Psychrobacter arcticus 273-4: one gene and its partner. Each later gene encodes a partner of the first gene's protein in a complex. Links are inferred from orthologs where the notes say so. Each region holds a gene or a part of one and is shown in the gene's direction. Other genes may lie near its edges.

The links.
Region 2: the proteins of trxB (region 1) and trxA are in contact, whole or in part, in a crystal structure (PDB 1F6M), measured with the Escherichia coli proteins. The link is inferred for Psychrobacter arcticus 273-4 from one-to-one orthologs.

Annotation. Positions count from the first base shown.
Region 1 is NC_007204.1:482,283-486,384, reverse strand. What follows is about bases 960-3,763. They hold trxB (thioredoxin-disulfide reductase), read left to right. Parts: upstream 960-1,752; coding sequence 1,753-2,775; downstream 2,776-3,763. Other genes in these bases: aat (leucyl/phenylalanyl-tRNA--protein transferase), read left to right, coding at 2,846-3,652. Also shown: PSYC_RS11960 (DNA translocase FtsK), read right to left, coding at 1-877; PSYC_RS02020 (MerR family transcriptional regulator), read left to right, coding at 3,963-4,102.
Region 2 is NC_007204.1:2,453,744-2,457,841, forward strand. Bases 476-3,275 are described here. They hold trxA (thioredoxin), read left to right. Parts: upstream 476-1,612; coding sequence 1,613-1,939; downstream 1,940-3,275. Other genes in these bases: PSYC_RS10300 (RluA family pseudouridine synthase), read right to left, coding at 476-1,178; rho (transcription termination factor Rho), read left to right, coding at 2,469-3,275. In the rest of the region: PSYC_RS10295 (D-2-hydroxyacid dehydrogenase), read left to right, coding at 1-440; more of PSYC_RS10300, read right to left, coding at 465-475; more of rho, read left to right, coding at 3,276-3,737; PSYC_RS10315 (glycine zipper 2TM domain-containing protein), read left to right, coding at 4,085-4,098. UniProt on the Escherichia coli protein: Participates in various redox reactions through the reversible oxidation of its active center dithiol to a disulfide and catalyzes dithiol-disulfide exchange reactions.

The DNA of each region.
Region 1 (4,102 bases):
GCTGCTCTTCTCGTCTGCTCATTTCACTAGCTATTTGCACCGTTGCTGCCATAGAGGCTTTTACACTAGCACTCAATCCTGAAGACGATAAAAAGTCTGTCAATGCGGTGTTGAAACGACCACTTTTACCATCTTTCTCTTTAGTATTAGCGTGTCCAGCCGCTTGCAACTCAAGTGGCAGTTGTTCATATTCTGGCGCAGCATTCTCATTTATCGTCGTATCATCAGCAGAGTGTTTTGCTACATTACTAATGTTTGCTATTTGATTGGCATCAAGCGTACGATCAAGATTTTTGACACCTGAGCCGAACCAAGACAAAGTTTTTATCTTTTCATAAATACTCAGCCAATGAATATTAAAGGCAAATGTGGCAGTGATAATGACAAATACTGCCAAAAACGTCACACTCCCCCACTGCGATAACAGCTGTGCCAGCCGTGCTTGTAGCTCAAGACCAATAATACCACCAGCAACGCCTTTGAGTCCTGAAGATATCGGATCTGCTACCTGCTGCGCCAACGCTATCAGCTGGGCAAATAAGGCACTGCTACTCAATATTAGAAACACATAAGCAACCAAGCGTAACAGCCAAAACGTCGGTTTATTATCCCACCAAATCAGCACCGACTCATAAACCAAAAATGCCAGCAACCACCACGCACCAAAACCAAAGAAGCTATACAGCAAGTCTGATAGCCATGCACCCATCTCGCCGCCCATATTATTAATGGCAGTCATGTCACTACTGATGTGCGACCAGCTAGGATCATTACCGGTATAAGTCATCAAAATGACGAACAAATAAACCGCGAGGAGTAATCCCAGCAGGGTAAATATGCCCTTTTTTAAATAATCAATAATTGGTGCTGATATCACGTAAGGTCTGCCTTGTTGTTAATACTAGTCATGAATACTAAATGGTCGCCAATGCATGATTAAGCCTAATCATACTGACATAAATTTCTGATACGGACTTTTGCAATAAGTTGCGGATAGGGCTTGCTGCTGTACATTGCTTATCTAAAATACGATTTTAAAGAACTAAAATGGACACCGTATTTATTTTGCACCAAACATACAACTTCTTATAATAACAAATACATAGCAGCCATGGCGACCGTGTTATCAATAAAGCGCATAAGAAAATCAATCCAGTAGTGATTTAGTAAAAAATTTGACTGTTAAAAGAGAGCGTATGTATTTTTTCAGCAAAATATATTCAAAACACCTTAGAAACAACTTAGAAACAACTTAGAAACACCACGATACTGCTGGTATAAATTTTTTGCAGCCTCTGTCTACGTAGGCACAGTAAACAAGAAAGAGTGATACTAGCGGTACGTGATGTATCGATATTACTTTTCACTGACTATATTTGAATACCCTCTCGCTTTTATCATTAAAATTTCAAGAGCGAGATGTTTTAGTTCTCATGATACCCATATTCGTTTTAGCAAACTTGCACTTTTTGCACTCAGCCCTTATGTTATTATCACATAGCAACGATAAAAACCATATGCGTCGTCATTTTTACGCTTATCTTTTATAATATAGTTGAAATACTTTAAAGTCGCTACAGTATTACTGGTGTAAATTTTTTGCAGCCTCTGTCTGCGTAGGCACAGCAAGCAAGAAAAATTTGCACCAGCAGTAGGTGTTGTATCGATATTACTTGTCACCGACTATACTTATAATACTTATTATTTTAACGTTGAACCTTTTCACTTTTATTGCTCTAGCAAGGAAATCTTATGGCAACTGATAATACCGCTCCACGCCACGAAAAACTCATTATTTTAGGTTCAGGTCCTGCCGGATATTCAGCGGCGGTCTATGCGGCGCGTGCTAACCTCAAGCCTGTTATGGTAACCGGTATGGAAGTCGGCGGACAGCTAACGACGACGACCGAAGTCGATAACTGGCCGGGTGATGCGCATGATTTGACGGGTCCTGCGCTGATGGAGCGTATGAAAGCTCATGCCGAACGCTTCGGTACAGAATTGGTTTATGATCATATCAATGCTGTGAATTTAAATGTACGCCCTTTTGAGCTGACCGGTAATAACGGTAGCTACACTTGTGATGCATTAATTATCTCAACTGGTGCATCAGCACAATATTTAGGATTAGAGTCAGAAACCAAATTCCGCGGTCTTGGTGTTTCTGCTTGTGCGACTTGTGATGGCTTCTTTTATAAAGACAAAAAAGTTGCGGTCATTGGTGGTGGTAACACGGCTGTTGAAGAAGCGCTTTATTTATCAAATATCGCTTCAGAAGTCACGTTGGTGCATCGCCGTGATAGCTTACGCTCTGAGAAAATTCTACAAGATAAGCTGTTTGAAAAAGCCAAAAATGGTAATGTCAAAATCGAATGGAATCACAGCGTAAAAGAAGTGGTTGGCGATGATATGGGCGTTAACGGCGTTGTTATTGAATCTATGCTCGATGGTAGCACTAAGCAGTTGGATGTGTTCGGTATGTTTGTTGCGATCGGTCATAAGCCGAATACTGACTTATTTAAAGGTCAGCTAGAGATGAAAGACGGCTATCTGATCGTCAACAGCGGTTTGAATGGTAACGCCACACAAACCAGTATTGAAGGTGTCTTTGCTGCAGGCGATGTAGCAGATCATGTGTATCGTCAAGCGATTACCTCTGCGGGTACAGGCTGTATGGCAGCGCTTGATGCCGAAAAATACTTGGATGCTATTGGTGAAGCTGTTGCTAAAGACCATACTTATGCCTCGACGTTGACTGCAGATAAAGAAGCGTAAATGAGCGTAAATAAGCGACTTTGCTAACGAAGGTCGCACTGATATCAATAACTTTAATGATCTGAATCACATGAACAACATCAACGATAGCAGTGCCATTCATATAACGCCTGAGACCTTTGTTAAGCAAATCAGAAGTCTTGGGCGCTATAACTTTCCAGAACCTGCTCTGGTGGATCCTGACGGCATAGGTATTGTAGGTATTGGGGGAAATTTAGCCCCTGAGACGCTGATTTCTGCTTACGCACAGGGTCTATTTCCCTGGTTTAATGACGATGAGCCGATTGCATGGTGGTGTCCTGAGCCCAGATGTGTGATGCAACCGACCGACTATCAGCCGAGTAAATCGCTACGTAAGCAAGCAAACAATGCACGTTGGCAGTTAACGCTGAATCAGGCTTTTAATGAGGTCATACACGCTTGTAGTTTGCCCCGTAGTAATGGGCTGCCTGAGGGAGAGCATACTTGGATTCATGACGATATGATTGAGGCTTATAACGAGCTGCATGCTCAAGGTTTTGCACATAGCGTTGAAGTTTGGGATGATCAAGGGCAGCTCGTTGGCGGTCTATACGGCTTGAAAATAGGCAGTATTTATTTCGGTGAGTCGATGTTTCATATTGCTTCTAATGCGTCAAAACTGGCATTTTGGGGCTTGATGCGTTTATGCACTCAAAGCAATGTGACGCTTGTCGACTGTCAATTACCTAATGAGCATCTCATGAGTTTAGGTGCTATCACTTTGTCACGTACTGAGTTTTTGACCCAACTAGATACCTTAATATCTAATGGTTCAGACGCATGGCACAAGAATTCGCATAGGCCTCTAGCGGTATCGCTGCTAGGGAATTTGCAACCTTGGCAATTAAATCCCTAAATTATTACTCTATAGTCGGTGAAAAGTAATATCGATACAACAGGTACTACTGGTGCAAATTTTTCTTGCTTGCTGTGCCTACGCAGACAGAGGCTGCAAAAAATTTACACCAGCAATACGGTAGCGACTTTAAAGTATTTCAACTATATTCTAAAATCTAAAATCTAAAATCTAAAATCTAAAATTGATATAGCTAATGGATAGCTAAGATAGCGCGACTCGATTGAGTACGTACGATTATTACTGTTACGTTTAATCTGCAATTTCTGTTATAAACCAGTAACTTACATATCACGATCATGAGTAGATTATGGCATCTGACACCTCTTTTTTATTAATAGGTAAGCTTGCAACCAAAGCCAACACCACCAAAGATACGATTCGTCATTATGACCAATTGGGTCTATTAAAATCTCGTAAGCGTCAGGCAGGTTCGCGACTATATACTGA
Region 2 (4,098 bases), 2.0 Mb from region 1 along the record:
GGGCAGAGCGCCAAGGGTGTGCGCCGCGTAATGATGATTACACTGCCTTTGATGGCGTGCTCGCTCGTTCTGATGTGATTAGCTTACATTGTCCCTTAAATGATGCTACCCAGCATTTGATTAACGCAGATACCTTGGCAAAAATGACCAAGAAGCCGCTGATTATTAACGTCGCTCGCGGCGGTATCGTCGATAGCCAAGCGCTTGCTGATGCTATTAACAATGAGCAGGTTTTAGGCTATGGCAGCGATGTTTTTGAGCAAGAGCCAATCGCTGCCAACGATCCTTTACTTGCTCTTGGTGAGCATCCGCGCGTGATATTTAGTCCGCACAATGCTTGGGGTAGTAAAAGCGCGCAAGAAACCTTGTGGCAGATGCTCAGCAAACAAGTCACCGACTTTATTAATCAGGCCAATAAAATCATCAATAATGGATTTTAGTTGACCATTAAATCACGAAAAATGCTAAAAAGGTGTTGGGCTTTCCCAATCCATCCAAGCCCCAAGCGTCGGATGCTTAAGGCGCAGTTGCTGTGCATGTAGATTCAGCCTTGGCGCAATATCTAATGCCTGCCCTTCTGCATAAATTGGGTCACCAATCATCACATGCCCGACATGTACCATATGCACGCGCAGCTGATGGCTGCGACCAGTGACAGGCTTTAGCAGTACCCGCGTGACTGTCTGACCATTGCATTCTTCATGCGCCAATACTTCATATAAAGTCAGCGCATGCTTTGACCAGTCATGATCAACGATATGTCGCGGCTTGGTGGTTGGCTCATAGCGTACAGGTACCGATATCTTTCCAGTAGCGCCAGCGCTTTCCCATTGACCAAAAACCCGTGCCTGATAGCTTTTTTGCGGTAGTCGGTCAATAAATTGCTTACTAATATTGGTCTGTGCCGCTGCATTTTTGGCAAAAATAAGCAGCCCAGAGGTGTCCATATCGAGTCGATGAATCAGTTTGACTGCAGGATTGGCGCGCTCAAGGCGGGCGAGCAAACTGACCTTTAGTGTCTTACCGTCGACACTTAATAGTCCTGCGGGCTTGTCAACCACCCAGATATCATCGTCTTCATAGACTGTAATCTGTTTTGCAAACACTTGAAAAAACTCAGGTGGACGAGTATTTTCTTCAGCATTAAGGGCGTCAATTTTTTTATCAGTGAAGGGCATAAATGTGAGCTACTTATATCAATGGATTGAGTAATGAATGGCTATTAATAAATTGAAAGGTATAAAACTTAATAAAAATAACAAAATTTTTAAAGATATAGTTGAAATACTTTAAAGCAGATAAGTACTACTGGTATTAGCGTCTCTTTTTTAAATGCAGTAAACGAGAGCCATTCATGCTTAATAAAAGGTAACGACCGTTAAAGCAAGTAACGGATAGAATATAAGCTGTATTGTTGTGTGTCGATTTATTGTGCTAATCGTAATTGTTAAACAATTTAACCAGCCTATGTCTGTCAACTTTGGGCAAACATGTTAATATAATGGCAGATTTCTACCCCTTCTTAACATTCTTTAGCCATCCATCCGTTTAATATGAAACCCATATTTATTGATGGTTAGTGATAGAAATAATAAAACAAGAGAGAAAAATTATGTCAGACCTTATTATTAATACCACCGATGCCAACTTTGACCAAGACGTCCTGCAATCTGACGTGCCAGTCTTAGTAGATTTTTGGGCAACGTGGTGTGGTCCTTGTAAAGCCATCGCACCTATTTTAGAAGATTTAGCAACTGAGTACCAAGGTAAAGTTAAAATCGTTAAAGTTGACGTTGATAACAACCCACAAGCAGCAAGTCGTTTTGGTATCCGTAACATTCCTACCCTATTTGTCTTTAAAGGTGGTGAAAAAGTAGATTCAGTAATGGGCCTACAGCCAAAAGCTGAATTGGCAAAAGTGTTAGATAAGCATTTGTAACTTAACACTTGCTTGCTTTGATCGCTCTTAGTAAATACGTTAGAAATACCATAAATACTAAAGCCATTATCTGATACAGATAATGGCTTTTTTGTTGATTTTATGAGCAAAAAACGGAATTACATGACTTTTTTGGCAAAAATTATTGACAATACTATCTTTAAGCCCGTATAGTCTTCTGATAAGAGAAAACTAATGGTTTTCCTAAATATCTTGTCGCTATTCTCCTCGTGTTTATCAACAAAAACACCATCGTCATTATTAAATACCACTACTGACCGAATGACTAAACACAATGACTGATATTGAGTTTTTGACGCAGACTCTTATGTAGACTTCTTTATCTTCACCTTTTATAACTTGTCTGACTCTCTTGCGACAAGCTCGTAAATTGACACATAAAATCAAACCTACATAAATCTTAACTCTGTATATATACCCTCTATCGCCCTAATACCATTGTTTTAATCACTGTCGTGATTTGTGAATAATGGCATCTCTCATCTTATCAACTGCTAACGACCTATCTATGAATCTTACTGAATTAAAGAAAAAATCAATCGCTGAGCTACTGGCCATCGCCAAAGAGATGGGTCTTGATAATATGGCACGTAGCCGTAAACAAGATATTATCTTTGCTATTTTAAAAACCCATGCCCGTAACGGCGAGGCCATCTATGGTGATGGTGTGCTTGAAGTGCTCCCTGATGGTTTTGGCTTTTTGCGCTCATCAGAAGGCTCTTATTTAGCAGGTCCTGACGATATCTATGTCAGCCCAAGCCAAATTCGCCGCTTTAGTCTAAAAACCGGTGACAGTATCGCAGGCACAATTCGTCCACCAAAAGATTCTGAGCGTTATTTTGCCCTACTCAAAGTCGGCGAAATTAACTTTGATACGCCAGACCGCTCGCGTCATAAGCTTATCTTTGAAAACTTAACCCCATTATTTCCAACTGAGCAATTGAAGCTTGAGCTCGGTAATGGCACGACTGAGGACTTAACTGGTCGTATTATTGATCTGATTGCACCGATTGGTAAAGGGCAGCGCTCTATTATTGTTGCACCGCCTAAAGCCGGTAAAACGATGCTGCTACAGTCGATAGCACAATCAATTACCCGTAATAATCCTGAATGCTACCTTATTGTACTGCTAATTGATGAGCGTCCAGAAGAAGTTACTGAAATGGAGCGTACGGTACGTGGTGAAGTGGTTGCCTCGACCTTTGATGAACCGCCACAGCGCCATGTACAGGTTGCAGAAATGGTCATCGAAAAAGCCAAGCGCTTGGTTGAGCACAAACAAGATGTGGTCATTTTGCTTGATTCGATTACCCGCCTAGCCCGTGCCTATAACACGGTAATTCCTTCATCAGGTAAAGTATTGACCGGTGGTTTGGATGCCAATGCCCTTGAGCGTCCAAAACGTTTCTTTGGCGCTGCTCGTAATATTGAAGAAGGCGGCAGCTTGACCATTATTGCCAGTGCCCTTATCGATACTGGTAGTAAGATGGACAGCGTTATCTTTGAGGAATTTAAAGGTACCGGCAACCAAGAGATTACCCTTGAACGTGATTTGGCTGAAAAACGCGTCTTCCCAGCGATTAATATCAAAAAGTCGGGGACACGCCGTGAAGAACGTCTGCTTGATGAAGATAAACTGCGTAAAGTTTGGATCCTGCGTAAATTACTACAGCCGATGGATGGTGTACAAGCCACTGAATTCTTATTGGATCGTTTAAAAGAAGCCAAAACCAATGATGAATTCTTTGAGCAGATGAAGCGTAAATCACAGAATTAGTTTTAAATCTTTTACTACAATAAATTTTCATGAATGATGAATGTTTCACTCATAAAGGCTGCCTAAAAGGCAGTCTTTTTATTTTTATTTTTATTACTATTGGCTATGTTATTAGGCATAATCCAAATCAAAAACAGTTAGCTTACTATCAGTATAAATACAATAACCCTAAGCAAAGGCACTACCAATGACACAGTGAGGCAACATAGTTTACAGCTTACTTGCAAAGCTTAGCGTTTCTACTACGACCAGATGCACACATAAGGGCTACTATAAGCGTTAAGAACATACTGAAATATATACCGTATACTTAGTATTTTAAACTTGATTATTTAATAGGTGATATTATGAAACTTGCTAA